2 regions of the Gordonia sp. Swx-4 genome follow, and region 2 is predicted to be linked to the other one. Evidence: riboswitches for the same ligand, from Rfam matches in the RefSeq annotation. Region 2 holds a riboswitch; the other holds the start of a gene.

Region 1 (9,661 bases), 1.0 Mb from region 2:
CTCCGGCGATCCCGGTCCGTTCGCGACCGCACCCGACGCGGATCCCGCATCGGTCGACCTCCCGGCCTCGCCGAACTCCGACCTCCCGGCCCTTTTCCTGGTCTCGGGCGGCACCACCGGCCTGCCCAAACTGATCGCGCGCACGCACGACGACTACGACCTGAACGCACGACTGTCGGCCGAGGTCGCGAAGCTGACCGCCGACGACACCTATCTCGTCGCATTGCCGGCGGCCCACAACTTCCCGCTGTGCTGCCCGGGCATCCTCGGCGTCTTCGGGGTAGGCGGCCACGTCGTCTTCACCGACAACCCGAGCCCCGACAACACCTTCGACCTCATCGAACGTCACCGCGTGACGGTGACCGCCCTGGTCCCCGCCCTCGCACAGCTGTGGTGCGCGGCGACCGAGTGGGAGCCCGCGGACATCAGCTCGCTGCGACTCCTGCAGGTCGGCGGCGCCAAGCTCGCCCACCCGGACGCCGTCGCCCTCGACGAAGCGCTCGGCGACGTGGTTCAGCAGGTGTTCGGCATGGCCGAGGGCCTCATCTGCTACACCAGGCCCGACGAGCCGCGGAACCTCGTCCACGAGGTCCAGGGCTCGCCGATGTCGGAGTTCGACGAGGTGCGCGTCGTCGACGAGGAGGGCGTGGACGTTCCCGACGGCGAAGAAGGCGAGCTGCTGGTGCGCGGCCCGTACACGATCCGCGGGTACTACCGGGCCGACGCGCACAACGAGAAGTCCTTCACCCCCGACGGCTTCTACCGGTCGGGCGACAAGGTGACCCGGCTGCCGTCGGGGCATCTCTCCGTGACCGGTCGCATCAAGGACACCATCGTCCGGGCGGGCGAGAACGTGGCCGCCGACGACGTCGAGGAGAACCTGCTCGCGCACCCATCGGTACGCCAGGTCGCGGTGGTCGGGCTTCCCGACGACGCACTGGGCGAGAAGATCTGCGCCGCGGTCGTGCTCTCCCATGACCATCCGCCGGCCCAACCGCTCGAACTGGCCACGCTGCGCATGTTCCTCGCGGACCGCGGCCTCGCATCGTTCAAACTGCCCGACGTGGTCCGCGTCATCCGGACCCTCCCCGTCACCGCCGTCGGCAAGATCGACAAGAAGGTCTTACGAGAGCAGCTGGTGTCCACAGCGGGATGACCTCGACACCCGGCACCCTCGCTATGCTTTGACGCACCTGCGGACGGGTGTCGAACGTCCGCTGACCTGTGAGGAGTGAGTCGCCGTGGCGCTGACCGTGCAGCGCCTGTCCCAGAACGCCGACCTGGGCCTGACGCTGGTGGCAGGTCACTCTGGCGCCGATCGGGTCATCGAGTGGGCACACGCCATCGAACTCGCCGATCCCGCTCCCTGGATCACCGGCGGTGAACTGGTGATGACCACGGGCCTGGCGATCGGACCTTCCGACTCCGAACAGTTCGACTACGTGACCCGCCTGGTGCGGGCGCGGGCGGCGGCACTCGCCGTCGACACCGGCATGACCTTCGACGCGGTCCCTGACGGCATCCGGGCCGCCGGCGACGCACTGGGTCTGCCTGTCCTCGCAGTGCCACCGCACACTCCGTTCATCGCGGTCACCCGCGCCGTGATCGACGATCTGACCGCCGACCGGGTGCGCGCGGTGCAGCAGGTCGTCGACCAGCAGGACAAGTTCGCCCGCGATCTTCTCCGCGGCGGCATACCGCATCTGGTCACCGCCCTCGGGCGTGCCCTCTCGTGCTCGGTCGTCCTCGTCGACGCCGAGGGCGGGGCACTCTCGGTCCACGGTCCTGACGCGGGGCGAGCACTCGAACATGCGCGTTCGGTGTCACGCGGTTCGGGACGCCGCCGACAGGCCGGCTCTGCCTTCGCCGACGAACACGCCACGTACCTCGTGCAGAGCGTGTCCGTCGCCCGGGAGCCGCATGGATATCTGGCGGTGGCGTCGCCGGCGGCGTTGCAGCCGGAGGAACGACTCCTCGTGGCCCACGCGATGGCCTTGCTGTCGATCGAACTGGGCAAGCCGGCGAAGGTGCTCGACGCCGAACAGCGGCTCCGGACGGTCGTGACGCAAGCACTCGTGAACCTCGGTCCCGAACTCGACGCGGGCCTGCTGCGGTACTTCGGCTTCGACGAGGACACCCGCGTCGTCGCAATCACGGTGACGAACGTCGGGCCGGCGTTGCCGGCTCTTCGGGAAACGGCCGATGTGATCACACGGCAATCAGTTCCGTACCTCTTGTCGCCGATACGGGAGGGTCTGCTGCTCGTCGTGTCCGACGACCGCGGACGGGACTGGGTTGTCGAACTCGTCGCGCGGCTCGGCGCCCGGCTGGAACGGACGCTGCGGGCCGGGCGAGGCGGGACCGCCGTGATCGCCGAAACCGCCGTGAGCCTCCGCCAGGCCAGGGCCGCCCTCCACCTCGGCCCGACGCAGGAGACGGTCGTCGACTTCTCGGACACGGGTACCTTCTCGATGTTGTTCGGTGGACGGTCACCCGGCGAACTGTCCGCGATGTCGCGAATCGTCCTGGGACCACTCGAGGATTACGACGCCGCACACGGTTCGTCGGTGGATCTCGTCACCGCGCTACGGACCTGGCTCCGGAACGACGCACACATCGAGAGCGCCGCAAGGGAATTGGGCGTACACCGACACACCATGCGGAGTCGGATGGCCAAGGTCGGCCAACTCCTCGGCCGCGACCTCGACTCGGCCGAGGTCCGGGTCGAGCTGTGGATAGCGGTCAAAGCGCGCGAACTCCTCGACGTCCTCGAGACCGATTGACGCACGGTCGTCGGTGTCGACGGCCGTCAGATGCGCGGCGCGCCACCACGGAGGTAGACCGTGGTGGTGTGGGTGAAGAACTCGCGCGCCGAACGTCCCTGCTCTTTGGGCCCGTACCCGCTTTTCTTGGCTCCGCCGAACGGTACATGGGGATCGGCGCCCGCCGACTCCGAATTGACGTGCAGGATACCGACGTCGAGGTCGTCGACCGCCTCCAGTGCACGGGTGAGATCCTGCGTGAAAAGTGCAGCGGACAACCCGTACTCGCCGTCGCCGGCCACCCGGAACGCCTCGGAGACCGAGGGCACACGGACCACCGCCAGGACCGGACCGAAGAGCTCGTCGCGCCACACGTCGAGGTCCGTGGACGGTAGTTCCAGGATCGTCGGGGACAAGAAGTATCCGTCTTCGGGGATACCTACGGGCGGCTGGTCACCTCCGGTGAGCACGGTCGCACCCTGCTCGACTGCGCGAAGGATGCCGGCCCTGATGGTGTCACGAGCAGGGGCCGTGATCACCGGACCCATCTCGGTGGAGGGGTCCAAGGGATCACCGACGACCAGGTCGGCGGCGGCCGTGCTCAGTGCGGCGAGGAGTTCGTCGGCCACGGCCTCGGTGACGACGAGTCGCGATGTGGCCGTGCACTTCTGGCCCGAGGAGCGGAACGCTCCCAACAGGATCTGCTGGACCGCCAGGTCCAGGTCGGCGTCACCGAGGACGATCGCGGCGTTCTTGCCACCCATCTCGGCCTGCACCAGCACGCCGCGCGCGGCGCCGGCGGCCGCGATACCGCGTCCGACCCCCGTCGACCCGGTGAAGGTGATGGCGTCGATGCCGGTGTGATGGACGATGGCGTCGCCGATCTCACGGTCGCCGAACGTCAGGTTCACTACGCCGGCGGGGAGCCCGGCTTCGGTCAGGGCCTTCGCCAAACGGAACGCGAGCAGCGGAACGGTGCCGGCCGGCTTCCATACCACGGTGTTGCCGTAGACGAGGGCCGGCGCGATCTTCCACGCCGGGATCGCGATCGGGAAGTTGAACGGAGTGATGACACCGATGGTGCCGATCGGTTTGCGCGTCACCAGGATTCGCTCACCCTTGCGCGGTGACGAGTACACCTCGCCGGCCTCGCGGTCGCCGTCGGCGCCGTAGTAGCGGAGGATCTGCGCGGCGCGCCGCACCTCGCCGATACCCTCGGCGAGCGTCTTGCCCTCCTCGCGGGCGAGTTCCGCGCCCCATTCCTCGGCATTGCGCTCCAGGACGCCGGCAGCCTGCACGAGTACCCCACCGCGTTCGTGCGTGGACAGGCGTGACCACTCGGCCAGGCTGCGTCCGGCCGCGGTGACCGCGGCGTCGAGTTGGCGGATGCTCGCCCGACGCCCCACGGCCACGACGACGTTCGGGTCACCGGGACTGTCGCTGGTAAAGGGCGCGTCCTCGCCGTCGACCCATTGTCCGTCGATGAGGTTGTACAGGGACTCGACCGTCTCGGTCATCGTTCTCGCTTCCGTGGCAGCAGTCGGCCCGACAACCGGGCGGGATCACCGCCGAACAATACGTCCGCATCGGCACGCAAGGTCGTCGCCCGAGGGTACAAAACCTCGACCGCGGGTCACCCTGGCGTACAAGAACGCCAACGCCGGCAAGCGGCACCGCGGGCGCGCGGAAGCCGCCTGGTCACACCGGCGCGAGCTCGACGATCCCCGGGTGATGGTCGAGATAGTTCTTGGTGAACGAGCACACCGGCCGAAGCCGCGCGTTGCGCTCCCGGGCGAAGTGGATGACCGTCCGGGTGAGACGGGTGGCGAGCCCGTGACCGCTGTATTCGTCGTAGAGAACCGTGTGCAGAACGGTGATGGTGGTCTGACCGTCGACAGTCTCGATCGAGTAGCCGAGCACCCCGACGAGATCCCCCGCGACCCAGAGTTCGAACCTCTCGCGGTCGGGATTGTGCACCACCTGAGCGATCTGCTGCAGAATGGATCGCGCCGACTGCGGCGGCCGATGCCGGTTCTTGCGTAACACCTACATCTCCTCACGTGATCACTGTGGCGGGTCACCGGCAGGACGTCGCGGCTCGACGCAAGGGCCCCTGTGACTAGGGTCACACCCTACCTTACGGTTCCGTAACTGCCGAGACCTCCCGGTGATCCGGTGCAGTGAGCATCTGGGCGCATCGTCAGGTGTTGACCGACGTTGTAGGGTGGCGAACGCAACACAATCACACACGCGGGGGCTCTCACGATGACCGAGGGCTGAGATGGCGACGGGCGGTCGCCGACCGCTCGAACCTGTCCGGGTAATGCCGGCGTAGGGAGAACCATCATGGGCACACGTGTATCCACCGCACCCACCACTGCGACATTCACAGACGGCGGTCTGACCACCGGGCCGATCGAGGGCAGCTCCAAGCACTACCTCTCCGTCGATCACCTCCGTGTACCGCAGCGCCGAATCCACCTGACGAACGGTGAGCACCTCGACGTCTACGACACCTCCGGGCCGTACACCGACCCCGATGCCGTGATCGACGTGGAGCGCGGCCTGCCACCGACCCGGGACGCGTGGCACCGCCCGGAACCCGTCGACGGCGCGAGCACCCAACTCGCCTGGGCGCGAGCGGGGATCGTCACCGATGAGATGCGGTTCATCGCGGCACGGGAGGGCGTCGACCCCGACCTGGTCCGCTCCGAGGTGGCCATCGGCCGCGCCGTCATCCCGGCCAACCATCGTCATCCGGAGTCGGAGCCGATGATCATCGGCAAGCGGTTCGCGGTGAAGATCAATGCGAACATCGGCAATTCTGCGGTGCGCAGTTCGATCGCGGACGAGGTCGAGAAGATGGTGTGGGCCACCCGATGGGGCGCCGACACCATCATGGACCTGTCCACCGGCGCCGACATCCACACCACCCGGGAGTGGATTCTGCGCAACTCCCCCGTCCCCGTCGGGACCGTGCCGATCTACCAGGCCCTCGAGAAGGTGAACGGCGATCCCGTCGCTCTCACGTGGGAGATATACCGCGACACCGTGATCGAGCAGGCCGAGCAGGGTGTCGACTACATGACGGTGCATGCCGGAGTGCTTCTCCGCTATGTGCCGCTGACCGCCCGGCGGGTCACCGGCATCGTCTCGCGGGGCGGATCGATCATGGCCGCCTGGTGCCTGGCGCACCACGAAGAATCGTTCCTGTACACGCACTTCGACGAACTGTGCGAGATCTTCCGCCGCTACGACATCACCTTCTCCCTCGGCGACGGACTGCGTCCGGGGTCGATCGCCGACGCCAACGACGAGGCCCAGTTCGCCGAACTGCGCACCCTCGGCGAACTGACCTCCATCGCGAAATCCCATGGCGTGCAGGTGATGATCGAGGGCCCGGGACACATCCCGATGCACAAGATCGTCGAGAACGTGCGTCTCGAAGAAGAACTCTGCGAGGAGGCGCCGTTCTATACGCTCGGCCCCCTCGCCACCGACATCGCACCCGCCTACGACCACATCACCTCCGCGATCGGCGCGGCGATGATCGCCCAGGCGGGCACGGCCATGCTCTGCTACGTGACACCCAAGGAGCACCTCGGGCTGCCCGACCGGGACGACGTGAAGGTCGGCGTCATCACCTACAAGATCGCGGCCCACTCGGCGGATCTCGCGAAGGGACATCCGCGGGCGCAGGAACGTGATGACGCATTGAGCAAGGCGCGCTTCGAGTTCCGCTGGGTCGACCAGTTCAACCTCGCCCTCGACCCGGACACCGCCCGCGAGTATCACGATGAGACCCTGCCGGCCGAGCCTGCGAAGACCGCGCACTTCTGCTCGATGTGCGGTCCCAAGTTCTGCTCGATGCGGATCTCCGCCGACGTGCGCGCCTACGCGGAGGAGAACAACCTGGTGACCGCCGAAGACATCGACCGCAAGATCGCCGAAGGGATGGCGGCGAAGTCGGCCGAGTTCGCCGAGGCGGGCAACCGTGTGTACCTGCCGCTCGAAACCGGTCCCGGAGGTTCTGCGTGACCGACGTCGAGTTGCTGCCCGTCGCAGCACCGGGAGAGACCCCGGTCCGCGTGATGACCATCGCCGGATCGGATTCCGGCGGTGGTGCCGGCATCCAGGCCGACATGCGCACCTTCGCGCTGCTCGGCCTGCACGGCTGTGTCGCGGTCACCGCGGTCACCGTGCAGAACTCGCTGGGCGTCACCGGTTTCCAGGAGATCGCACCGGAGACCGTCGCCGCCCAGATCGCCACGGTCGCCGACGACATCGGCGTAGGCGCCGCCAAGACCGGCATGCTGGCGTCTGCACCGATCATCGACGCCGTCGTCGCGCAGTGCTCGGCGAGCGGTATCGGTCGCGACGGTTCCTCGCCGCTGGTCGTCGACCCGGTGTGCGCCTCGATGCACGGGAATCAACTACTCGCCGACTCCGCCCTGGACACCCTGCGCGACAACCTCTTCCCGCTGGCGACGGTGGTGACACCCAACCTCGACGAGGTGCGCCTCATCACCGGCATCGACGTCGTCGACACCGGCTCCCAGCGCGACGCAGCGAAGGCGCTGTTCGATCTCGGACCCGCGTGGGCGCTCGTCAAGGGAGGCCACCTGCGGTCGAGCGACCACTCCCCCGACCTGCTCTACGACGGCGCGGAGTTCATCGAGCTCAACCACGAGCGCATCGACACCGCCCACGACCACGGCGCGGGTGACACCCTCGCCGCGGCGATCACCTGCGCCCTGGCACACGGCTATTCGGTGCCCGACGCAGTCTGCTTCGCGAAGAAGTGGGTCACCCGCGGCCTGGCCGCCGCCTATCCGCTCGGCGCCGGCCACGGCCCGGTGAACCCGCTGTGGCGGGTGAGCGGCCCCTACTGACGCACCGCCGAGCGAACGATCTCGCCGATACGCACTTCGGTCCCGCGGTGCCGTTTCCTTCCCGCGTGCCGGCTAGCGCCCGCGGGAAGGAAACGGCACCGCGAGAGTAGGCGCAGACCTACTTCTCCCAGCCGATGTCCTCGATGGGACCGACGTAGAACTGTCCCGCTCCGTAATTGGCGAGCCCTTCCTTCACCGCGACCATGGACGGACCGTTGAAGAGGGGAAGGTTGGAGAACTGCGCGAAGGCCTCGCGCTCGAGTTCGTTCCCCGCCTTGATCTGGGCCATCGGGTCGCCGATCCTCGACATCGCACGGATCTGTGCGTCGAGTTCCGGGGACCCGGCACCGGCGGGGTTCAGCTGGGACCCCATGCACCACACCTGACAGAAGTAGGCCATGCCGAAGGGGTCGCTCGACGAGAAGCCGAGCAGGAGCACGTCGAACTCCTTGTTGACCACCACCTGTGAGAAGTCGGCCGACGGGCGTTGGCGGACAGCGAGGTCGACGCCCACCTTCTTCAGGATCGCCTGGAGCGCGCGTGACAGGTTCTGGGTCGTGGTGTCGTCGCCGATGTTGGGCAACTCCAGCGACAGCCGTCTCCCGTCCTTGCTGCGGATGCCGTCCCCACCCTCGGTCCACCCCGACCGGTCGAGCAGTTCCTCGGCTTTCGCCGGGTCGTAGGACAACACGTCCGACAGGTTGTCCTCGTATCCCGGTTGGAACGGGTACAGCGACAACGAACCGGGGAGTTCCTCCGTGTAGTTGAGGCCGGTGAACCTGATGCGCGACAGCGTCTCCCGGTCGACGGCGGAGAGCACGGCCTCACGGACGCGCCGATCGGACAGGATCGGGGTGTCGAGGTTGAGCACCAGCAACGACTGCTGCGGTGCGGCCGCGGTGCGAATGTCGATGCCGTTCATCGTGAGTGCCCGCGCGCGCGCGTCTTTGGCGGCCACCCCGGTCGCGTCGATCTCGCCGTTCTGGAAGGCGTTGAGCGCCGCCTGGGACTCCATCTGCCGGAAGATCCGTCGGTCGAGTTTGCCGGGTTTTCCCCACCACTTGGGATTTCGTTCGAAGACGACGGTCCCGTTGTCGGCGTCGTAGGAGGCGATCGTGAACGGTCCGGCGCCCCATTCGGGATGCGGCTTCCGGACATAGCCCTCGTTGTAGACGTCGGGATCGGCGGCCTTCGGGTGGAGCACGACGTTGAACAGGCCGTCGGGCCAGGCGTAGACGCCGTCGAAGCGCACGACGACCTCACGGTCGTCGGCGCCGCGGGTGACCGAGGCGATCTGGCTGTACCCGTCGGTGGAGCTGACGATGTAGCGATCGTCGATGCCCCGGCTCGTGCGCCAGGTCTCGACGAAGGCGCGGTAGTCGATCGGTGTGCCGTCGTTGAAGAAGGCCTTCGGGTTGATGGTGTAGGTGACCACGGTGTCCCGGCCGACGACCTCGGTACGGACGTCGGTGAGGTAGTCGGGATTCGGCGCGTACTGCCCGTCCGGCGAGAAGTAGGCGAGCACCGGGTTGTACCAGCGCCACAAGGCCAGGGTGTAGGCGTTGCCGTCGGCGTGGAAGGTGTTCCACTGGGCCGATACCTCCGCGAGCACGGTCGTGAGACTGCCGCCGTCCTCGAGATTCTCCCGGGGTTGCAGGTTGAGCGAGGCTCCTTCGGTCTTCACCGCCCCGGTGTCGATCGCGGCACCGCAACCGGTGATGCAGGCGATGGTCACGGCCATCGCGGCGATGATCACCGACCAGCGCTTCACCGGTCCACCTCCAGGAAATGGCATGCCGCTCTGTGGTCGACAGCAGGAGCACCGTGCTGATCCGTCGGCCGCAGTAGGGGTACGACCGTCCGACACCGCTCGCGACGCTCCTCGCCGAGCCGGGCGTGCAACGGGCACCTGGTGGTGAAACTGCATCCGACGATCTCGTCTGTCGCACTGGGCTGTTCGCCGGTCAGGACGATGCGCTGCCGCTCGCGTTCGACGCGCGGGTCCGG
Region 2 (9,661 bases):
GGCGAGCACGACGAATCCGTCCGCCACCAATGCGGCTGCGGCGTCGACGAGTTCGACGGCATCCGGCATCAGGGTGCGTTCATCGGCCACCACCTCGAGCTTCACCCAGTTCGTCTCGAACGCCTCGCGGGCCAACTGCGCGGTGAGCACCGCCTCGGCGGTGGTGTGGCATCCGGCGGTGTTGGGCAGGACCGCGATGTCCAGGCGGCGCAGCAGGTCGAACACCCCCGTCCCCGACGCGGCGTCGACGCGACGCACGGCGACGGTCGTGAGTTCGGTACCCGACGCGACGAGTGCACGCTCGAGGGACGCGAGATTCGTCGCGCCACCGGTTCCGGTGATGAGGCGGGAGGAGAACTCGCGGCCGGCGATCCGAAGCGGGTCTGCCTCGGAAACGTCTGCGCCGTCGATGATGCCGGACTCAGCCACCTTGCACCGCCGTCACGATCTCCACTACGGCTCCCGAGGTCATCGTGTGTTCCGACCATCGTCCTCGCGGTACGACTGCGCCGTCGACGGCCACCGCGATCCCGCGGTCAGGCAGTCCGAGGCGGGTGACGACATCCTTCACCGACTCGTCGTCGCCCACGTCGAGGTTCTCTCCGTTCACGGTGATGGTCACGCGGATGCTCCTTCCAGAATCCCGAGCACCCTGTCCGCCGTGCCCGGTGCGAGAACGATGCCGTTGCGGCCGTGGCCGGTCGCGACCACTGTACGGTCGTCGATCCGCTCCACGATCGGCAGTCCGTCGGCGGTGCACGGCCGTAGTCCGGCGCCCGCCTCGGTCAGTTCGTAGGTGCGCAGTCCCGGCATGACCTCGATCGCGTCGGCGAGCAGATCGGCGACGCCACCTGCCTGCGGAGTGCGGTCGCCGAAGTCACCGGCCTCGTATTGCGTTGCGCCGACCACGATCCCGTCCTCGCGCGGGACCAGGTAGACCGCCCGGCCGTGGAGCCGGGCCCGGACCACGTGCCCGGGCGGCGGAACCGACCACCGTGTCCGACGCAAGCGGAGGATCTCCCCCTTGGCCGCGTGGAGGGGCACCTCGGGAAGCAGTGCCGCCGTGGCGAGTCCGGCGGCGAGGAGGATCTGATCTCGCGGGCCGGCCTGTTCGCGGACGTCGGCGAGGCTCTCCACCCGTGCATCCATGAACCGCACCCCGACCGCGGCCCCGGCGCTGCGCAGGGTCGCCAGCAGCCGTCGGTTGTCGATCGACCACTCCCCGACCGCCCGGTAGCCGCCGACGAGCCGCGAACTCAACGACGGCTCCAGGGAACGGATCTCACGACCCGTCACCGTGCTGAGCGTGGCGTCGGTGCGCGGCTGATTGGCCCAGACGAAGTCGGCGAGATGGCGCAGGTACTCGGCGTCGGCTGCCGAACCGGCGACGAACAGGGAGTCGGTGGCCGTCACGATCGCGGGGTCGGCGAGCCGCTTCACCAGCGTCGGCCAGCGCCGCACCGATTCGACCGACAGCGCGAGCGCGGCCTCCTCCCCCGGATGTCCCTCGCCCAGCGAGCCGAGCATCCCGCCCGCAACCCATGAGGCCCGCTCGTCGTGACCGGCGTCGACGACGAACACCTGCCAGCCGGCGTCGGCGGCGGCGAGCGCACAGGTCAGACCGATCACGCCACCGCCGACGACGGTGAGCGCACGGTCGAGTCGTGCTGGGGTGTTGCTCAAGCCAGATCACCTTCCTTCGCCGGAATGACCCGGATCAGGTTCGACGGTCTGCGGAGGGGTCCGCACTCTCAGCCCGCCTGCCCGGGCTCCCGTGTGTTCTCGCGGTCCACCCTACGCCCGGCCGGTCGACGCAGGGCTAGCCTGGTCGCCGTGACGACTGCTTCCGAATCGCGCCGCCGCCTTGATTCCGCCCGGCTCTATCTGTGCACCGACGCGCGACGCGAGCGCGGCGACCTGCTCGACTTCGTCGGCTCCGCCCTCGCCGGCGGCGTCGACATCGTGCAGCTACGCGACAAGGGGTCGGCGGGCGAGAAGAAGTTCGGCACGCTCGAGGCCCGTGAGGAGCTCGAGATCCTCGCCGCGCTGCGGGGCGTCGTCGACGCCCATGGCGCGTTGCTGGCGGTCAACGACCGCGCGGACATCGCCGCTCTCTCGGGCGCCGACGTCCTCCACGTCGGACAGGGCGACCTGCCGCCGGAGGTGGCGCGCCGGATCGTCGGCCCCGACACGATCATCGGGGCGTCCACCCACGACCGCGAGCAGGCCGCGGCCGCAACCGCCGACCCCGACGTCGACTACTTCTGCGTCGGCCCGTGCTGGACCACGCCCACCAAGCCTGGTCGCAGTGCTGCCGGCCTCGACCTGGTGACGACGACCGCCGGCGCCGCGCCCGGCAAGCCGTGGTTCGCCATCGGCGGCATCGACGCCCCGCGGGTGCCGGAGGTGACCGCCGCAGGTGCCCGCCGGATCGTCGTGGTGCGGGCGATCACCGCCGCCACCGATCCCGCTGCCGCGGCCGCCGACCTCCTCGGCCGGTGGTAGCCCAGGGGTGGTCCTCAGGGTCGGTTGTCAGAGTGGACTGCCGAGGCGGAATCCGTTTGCCTGATCCGGACACCGCGGTCTAGCCTGGACCGATCATGATGTGCATCAAGAGCGCGCTCGTAACCCGCCGCAGCGGGGTCTGATTCTGACCGACCCCCCGCTGCGGGTCGGTTGCACGCTCTTGTCGGTCATCCGTTCTTCGACCGAAATCGGCTTTCGAGATGCACCTTCTTCATCTGCCTCACCCATCCTTCTCACGACACGGGCACACGACCGCGCCGTCGGGAGATCCCATCACCGAACACTTCGGCCGTCCGCTGCCCGCGGGTATGCGCGAGGAGGCCATCGGGATGAGCTGGCAACACTTCACCGACGAGTACGCGGGCAACGGAGCCATCCGGCTCGGATCGTGGTCGGTCGCACCGGCGCGGCAGGACCTCGTCGAATGCCGCGCGACCATCGCGATCGCCGATCGCCTCATGTCGTGCAGCGCTGTCGCCGCCGGACCGCTCGGCGCGATGACGTCGATCCTGTACGACCTCGGCGCACCCGTTCAGATCCTGCGGCTGCACCAGCGCGAGGTCGACGGGGCGATCGCCACGTTCCTGCTGTGTGAGAACAACGGTCGGCAGGCGTGGGCCTTCGGCGAGGGCAGGACCGGGGACGAGGCGAACATCGCCGCGCTGATCTCCGGCGCCAACCGGCTGCTCAGCCCCTAACCCTGCGGGTCGAGTGCGGCGATCCGCTCGCGCAGGGTGGGCCAGGCCCGGCCGAACGCCGGATGCAGCGGGAGCTGATCGACGTGCTGTTCTTCGACCCAGCGCAGTTCCGTCGACTCGAAGTTGGCGACCGTGCGGACCGGCGCATCGGTCTCGGCGATGACCGTCGTGTAGGTCCAGCCGCCCGGTGACTCGTGGGTGACGACGGCGGCGACGACACGAAGGTCGGCGCTGTCGATGCCGGCTTCCTCCTCGGCTTCCCGCATCGCGGTGTCGATGGCGCCCTCGTGGGAGTCGCGCGCACCGCCGGGCAGGGCCCAGGTGCCGCCCTGGTGCGACCACGCGGCGCGATGCTGGAGCAGAACGCCGGTCGCGCCGTCGGTCAGCGGCGCCCGGAGCAGCAGACCCGCCGCGCCGTGAACACCCCAATACCGTGAACCGTCGGGATCGATCAGCCAGCCGTCGCCGTCTCCGCGCACCACGCCTCCTTGCCGCCCGACGAGCCGATCGCCGGATTTCCTCCACCGTAAGTGAGACACGCGCGACCTGCCAGGGCGATCACGAACCCGTCGGCGTGGCGACGGCGATGCCCGGAGGAACCCTCCCCGATGGCATAGGCTGAAACACGCACGACCCGGTGAGCGATGACCCCGATGAGTCATTTCTTCTTATAGGTCGCGGGAGCCGGAACGGGGACCGGCGACCGAGCGGCCACACCGGAGACGATCCAGCGTTCGAGAAGGGGATCAGCTAGGTGACCGGCGATGCGTCCTCCGTGCGGACGGCACTCACCCGTGGCGGTCGCATGATCCGTCCCGCCCAGTCGTCGCCGCCGATCCGCCAGGTCCTCGCCGATCGTCGAGAGCTCGTCGCCACGGCCCGCGAGCGTGCGCAGTCACCGTTCCAAACGCTGCGGCATTACTCGGTCACCACGCCGGGCAAGCTGATCATCATCTGCGTCATCCTCTTCCTCGGCTGCGTGACCACCGGCCTGTACGCCTCGACCGTGCTCGAAGACCGCACCCAGACCCTGCAGCGCCTGATCGATCGCACCGAACCGCTCGCCGAGGCCGCGCAGGTTCTCTACAGCTCCCTGTCGATCGCCGACGCGTCCGCGAACGCCGCGTTCATCTCGGGCGGCCTGGAGACGCCGGAGCTGCGGCAACGCTACTCCGACGCGCTGGCGACGGCAGCGTCGTCGTTGATTCTCGCGACCGGAACCTCGAGCGAACCGGGACCGGGGATGACGGAGGACGCCACCGAGCGGGCCCTGTCGTCGGACCTCGACACCCTGTCGACGTCGATCCCGGTCTACAGCGGGCTCATCGAGACGGCCCGTACCAACAACCGGTTGGGCAATCCAGTCGGGTCGGCGTACCTGGGCCAGGCGTCGTCGTTGATGCAGGACAAGATCCTGCCGGCCGCCCAGCGCCTCTACGAGCGACGTTCGATGGCGATCGCCGATCCGCAGCATTCGCTGACCCGCCCGCCGTGGACGGTCTACATCCCCCTGCTGCTGCTGCTCACGGCCATGGTGCTGACGTCCCGCTACCTGGCACGCAGGACCCGCCGCCGATTCAACATCGGACTGGTCGCCGCGATCGGCGCGCTCTTCCTGGGGACGGTGTGGCTGCTCGCGTCCGGCCTGATGTCGGTCGCCGCGACCAGCAACGCCCGGACCGACGGCGCCGACCCGCTCCGCGAACTCACCGCCGCGCGCATCCTGACCCAGCAGGCGCGATCGGCCGAGACCCTGTCCCTCATCCGCCGCGGCGATCAGGGTGGGCTGGAACGCACCTTCGCCGCGACGACCGCCAAGATCGGCGGCATCGTCGACGACGTCCGCACATCCAAGGAGACCGGATCGGTGTCGGCGGAGCAGCTCGACACGGTGAGCTCGGCGCTGGCGGAGTGGAGACGCACCGATGCCGGCGTCCGGCGGTACATCCAGACCGGCAACTTCGACCGCGCCCGGCAACTCACCGTCGGGGACGGGCTGAACAGCTCGGCCCGCGCGTATACAGCCGTGGACAGTGCACTCGTCGACGCGATCACCACCGCGCGAACGTCGTTCCGCGACGACATCAACACCGCTCAGCGCGTACTCGGCTTCACCGGGACCGGGATACTCCTGCTCGCGGTCCTCGCCGCCGTCGCGATCGTCGGCGGACTCGTCCCCCGAATACGGGAGTACCGATGACCCGCCCCCGATTCCATCTGTCCGGCCCCGCCCGCTCGCGGCGACCGCTGGTCGTTGCGGTCCTCCTGCTCGTGGCTCTGGTCGCCACGGGCTGTGTCCGGTTTCCCGCCCCGGACGCACCGCCTCCGACCGCGACCGCCGGACCGCTGGTGTTGCCCGGCGTCCAGACCGACGTGCCGGTCGAGCCGCCGCCGAGTTCGGAGGCGTGCAACGCGACCCTCACCCTGCGCCCACCCGCCCAGATGCCGGCGCCCGGACGCATGCCGCCGAACTCGACGATGGCCGGCATCTTCGAACGCGGGCGGCTCATCGTCGGACTCGACATCGGGTCCAACCTGTTCAGCTTCCGGGACCCCATCTCCGGCGACATCGAGGGCTTCGACGTCGACATCGCCCGCGAGATCGCGGGTGCGATCTTCGGCGACCCGAACCGCGTCGAATTCCAGGTGCTCAGCTCCGCGCAACGCATCGACGCGTTGCGGGACAAGACCGTCGACGTCGTCATCAAGACGATGAGCATCACCTGCGACCGCCTCCGCGACATCTCGTTCTCGGCCCCGTATTACGTGGCGTCGCAACGTATCCTGTCGTTCCGTAACTCGAACATCGTCGGACCGTCCCAGCTCGCCGACAAGCGGGTCTGCGCCGCACGCGGCACCACCTCGATCGGCCGGATGCAGTCCATCCAGCCGCGGGTGCGGATCGTCAGCACCACCACCTGGGCCGACTGCCTCGTGCTCATGCAGCAGGGTCAGGTCGACGCGGTCACCAGCGACGACGCCATCCTCGCCGGGCTCGCCGCGCAGGACCCGTGGGTCCGGGTCGTCGGCCCCAGCCTCGGTGAGGAGTTCTACGGCGTGGGCATCCCGAAGGGCGAGGACGACATGGTCCGCTTCGTCAACGGGGTCCTCGAACGCGCCCGCGCGACCGGGCGCTGGCAACAGATCCGCGATCGCTGGCTCACCATCCTCGACAGTGGATTCGGCGCTCCGCAGCCGTACTACCGGGACTGATGCCCATGGACTACGCCGGCGAACCATCCCAGGCAGACCCTCACGGACCCGAGGGTCCGGACGCACCCACCCCCGACACCCCGGAGGAGGTCGGTACCCAGCGCGTCTCGCTCGCCGACCTGATGGGTGACGACGCGACGGACACCGACCGGCACACCCCCGACGACCACACGACCGACGACCACACGACCGACGTCCGTTCCCCCGACGAGGGCACCACCGACCAGGTCGTCGAAGTCGGCACGCAGAAGGTCGATCTCGACGCACTCATGGCCGAGGGCGACAACACCGCCGACGACACCACCAGACCCCGCGCGGTGACCGACCCCGATGTCGGGACACAGGCGGCCGCACCCGCATTCACCGTCGGCATCGCGCCGCAGGATCGCTTCGACGGCCGGACCGACCGGGTCGTCCGTACCCGGGCGACACCGGAACCGGATTCGGGTCCGCTCGGGCGGCGACTCGTCCCACGGCGTCGCCCGCCGGTCCACGAGCGCCGTCTGGGCAGCGGCCTGGTCGAGATGCCGAAGATCACCGACATCGAACCCGAGGACGCGGTCATCGACGATCCGGTGATCGCCGAGGGCAAGCGATTCTGTTGGCGCTGCGGCAAACCCGTCGGGCGACTCGAGGGCGAAGGCGAGGGCCCACCCACCGGCGACTGCGCCAACTGCGGTGCGCGGTACTCGTTCGTGCCGGGACTCGCCCAGGGGACACTGGTCGCGGACCAGTACGAGATCGCCGGCGCCATCGCCCACGGCGGCCTCGGATGGATCTACCTGGCCATCGACCGCAACGTCAGCGACCGGCCCGTCGTTCTGAAAGGACTTCTGAATTCCTCTGATTCGGAGGCCCAACGCGTCGCCGTGGCCGAGCGGCAGTTCCTGGCGTCGGTGAACCATCCGGGCATCGTCAAGATCTACAACTTCGTCGAACACATCAGCGACGACGGTGAGCGTTTCGGTTACATCGTCATGGAGTACATCGGCGGTCAGACGCTCAAACAGATCACCTCGGGTGATCCGGAGAAGTCGCTGCTGTCAGTCGAACAGGGCCTCGCCTACATCCTCGAGGTGTTGCTGGCCGTCGGCTATCTCCACTCGGTGGGCCTGGTCTACAACGACGTCAAACCCGAGAACATCATGGTCGGCAGCGACGAGGTCAAGCTGATCGACCTCGGGGCGGTCTCACCGATCAACGGCTACGGCCATCTCTACGGCACACCGGGTTTCCAGGCCCCCGAGATCGTCAAGACCGGGCCCCAGGTGGCCACCGACATCTACAGCGTCGGACGCACCCTCGCGGTGCTGACCGTGCCGATGGAGATGCGCAACGGCCGCTACGTCGACGGTCTGCCGGCCCCCGACGAGACTGCCGTCTTCCGCGACAATCCGTCGTTCTACCTTCTGCTGCAACGTGCCACCGCCCCCGATCCGGCCGACCGGTTCGCCTCCGCGGAGGAGATGAGCACCCAGGTGCTCAACGTGCTGCGCGAGACGGTCGCCGTACACACCGGCGTCCCCCGGCCCTCGCTGTCCACGGTCTTCACCCCGCAGCGGTCGACGTTCGGCACCGACCTGATGCTCGCCCCGGTCGACGGCTTCTTCGACCCCGACCAGGCCGCGTTCTACGATCCGGTCGACATCGCCACCGCACTCCCCCTGCCCCTGGTGAATCCGCTGGATCCGGCCGCGAGCCTGTTGACGTCGGCGGCCCTGTCGGACCCGCGGCAGACTCTCGACTCGATCAACACCGCACGCGCCGAAGGGTTCGCGTCGCTGTTCGGCGGCCGGCCGGTGAAGAACGCCCATCCGTCGCTGGAGATCGACCTGGCCGAGGCGCGCGCCCACCTGCAGCTCGACGACGTCGACACCGCTCTGGCGCTGCTCCGCGATGTCCGTGAGCACCACGGTGATTCGTGGCGGGTGGAGTGGTACATGGGCATCTGCGCGCTGATGAACGACGAGCCCGAGTTGGCCTACGAACGCTTCGACGAGGTGCTGGGCGCGATGCCCGGCGAGGTGGCGCCGAAACTCGCGGTCGCCGGGACCGCCGAACTGATCGGACGCTGGCTCGCCGACGAGAACGGGTCGTCGAAGTCGGCCGACAAGGTCTCCCGGCTCTACGATGTCGCGCAACACCACTATCACGACCTGTGGCTCACCGATCACAGCATCGTGACCGCCGCCTTCGGGCTGGCCCGCCTCGCCGTGGCGGCCGGCGACTACGACGGCGCGATCCGCCCCCTCGACGAAGTGCCCGCCACCAGTAGGCATTTCAACACCGCCCGGGCGACGGCGATCATCGCCCTGGTACACGGCCGGCCCACCTCGCAGGTCACCCGCAACCAGATCGTCGAGGCCGCACGACGACTCGAACAGATCCCCGACACCGAACCCCGCAAGTCGCGGATGCTGCTGATCGTGCTCGGCACCGCGCTCGGCTGGATCCACGACAACCCCGAGGAGGAGGATTCGGACAAGGAACCCTCCACCCTGCTCGGCTTCCCCTTCACCGAGTACGGAATCCGCACCGGCACCGAGAGATCCCTGCGCCAGCTCGCACGTCAGACCCGCAACAACCGCGAGCATCGGTTCATGCTGGTCGATCTCGCGAACTATGTGCGGCCGAACACGCTGTTCTAGGGCTGCCCGCCGGCCGAGTCCGCGACAAGCGCCGCCGACTGCCGCGCGATGGCGAGCTCCTCGTTCGTCGGGACCACCAGGACCTCGACCGCACTGTCGTCGGCGGAGATCCGACGCGCCGACCGGCCCGCGGCGGCGTTGCGGTCCGGGTCGAGGACGATCCCGAAACGCTGCAGCCCCTCGAGCGCATCCGCCCGGACGCGGGCCGAGTTCTCGCCGACGCCGGCGGTGAAGGTGATCGCGTCGAGCTTGGCGAGCCCGAAGGTGTACGCGCCGAGGTAGTGCCGCAGCCGGTGGATATAGACGTCGTAGGCGCGCCGAGCGTCCTCGTCACCGGCGTCGACCAGTGCGGCGATGGAACGGAAGTCGTTCTCGCCGCACAGGCCTCGGAGTCCCGACCGCTGGTTGAGCAGGGTGTCGATCTCGTCGACGGACAGATGGGCCACGCGGTTGAGATGCAGCACCAGGCCGGGATCGATGTCGCCGCTGCGGGTTCCCATGACCAGCCCCTCCAGCGGGGTCATGCCCATACTGGTGTCGACGGGTTGTCCGCCCGAGATGGCCGACGCCGACGCG

Evidence for each region. Region 2 has a riboswitch for thiamine pyrophosphate ahead of thiO (glycine oxidase ThiO). Riboswitches for the same ligand answer to the same signal wherever they lie in the genome.
Region 1: it holds a riboswitch for thiamine pyrophosphate, as region 2 does, so the genes downstream of both, thiC (phosphomethylpyrimidine synthase ThiC) here and thiO (glycine oxidase ThiO) in region 2, are expected to answer to the same signal.

Annotation. Positions count from the first base shown of each region.
Region 1 covers NZ_CP128197.1:595,770-605,430, reverse strand. The annotation lists gene PWF70_RS02750 ((2,3-dihydroxybenzoyl)adenylate synthase) at 1-1,156, shown strand, start outside; gene PWF70_RS02745 (PucR family transcriptional regulator) at 1,242-2,783, shown strand; gene PWF70_RS02740 (aldehyde dehydrogenase family protein) at 2,810-4,279, opposite strand; gene PWF70_RS02735 (GNAT family N-acetyltransferase) at 4,461-4,808, opposite strand; TPP riboswitch at 5,003-5,117, shown strand; gene thiC (phosphomethylpyrimidine synthase ThiC) at 5,109-6,800, shown strand; gene thiD (bifunctional hydroxymethylpyrimidine kinase/phosphomethylpyrimidine kinase) at 6,797-7,654, shown strand; gene PWF70_RS02720 (ABC transporter family substrate-binding protein) at 7,773-9,425, opposite strand; gene PWF70_RS02715 (dipeptide ABC transporter ATP-binding protein) at 9,422-9,661, opposite strand, start outside.
Region 2 covers NZ_CP128197.1:4,763,796-4,773,456, forward strand. The annotation lists gene PWF70_RS21585 (thiazole synthase) at 1-429, opposite strand, end outside; gene thiS (sulfur carrier protein ThiS) at 422-622, opposite strand; gene thiO (glycine oxidase ThiO) at 619-1,683, opposite strand; TPP riboswitch at 1,677-1,786, opposite strand; gene thiE (thiamine phosphate synthase) at 1,834-2,505, shown strand; gene PWF70_RS21605 (hypothetical protein) at 2,856-3,224, shown strand; gene PWF70_RS21610 (NUDIX hydrolase) at 3,221-3,703, opposite strand; gene PWF70_RS21615 (GlnX family signal transduction membrane protein) at 3,979-5,424, shown strand; gene PWF70_RS21620 (glutamate ABC transporter substrate-binding protein) at 5,421-6,437, shown strand; gene PWF70_RS21625 (serine/threonine-protein kinase) at 6,437-9,085, shown strand; gene PWF70_RS21630 (acetate kinase) at 9,082-9,661, opposite strand, start outside.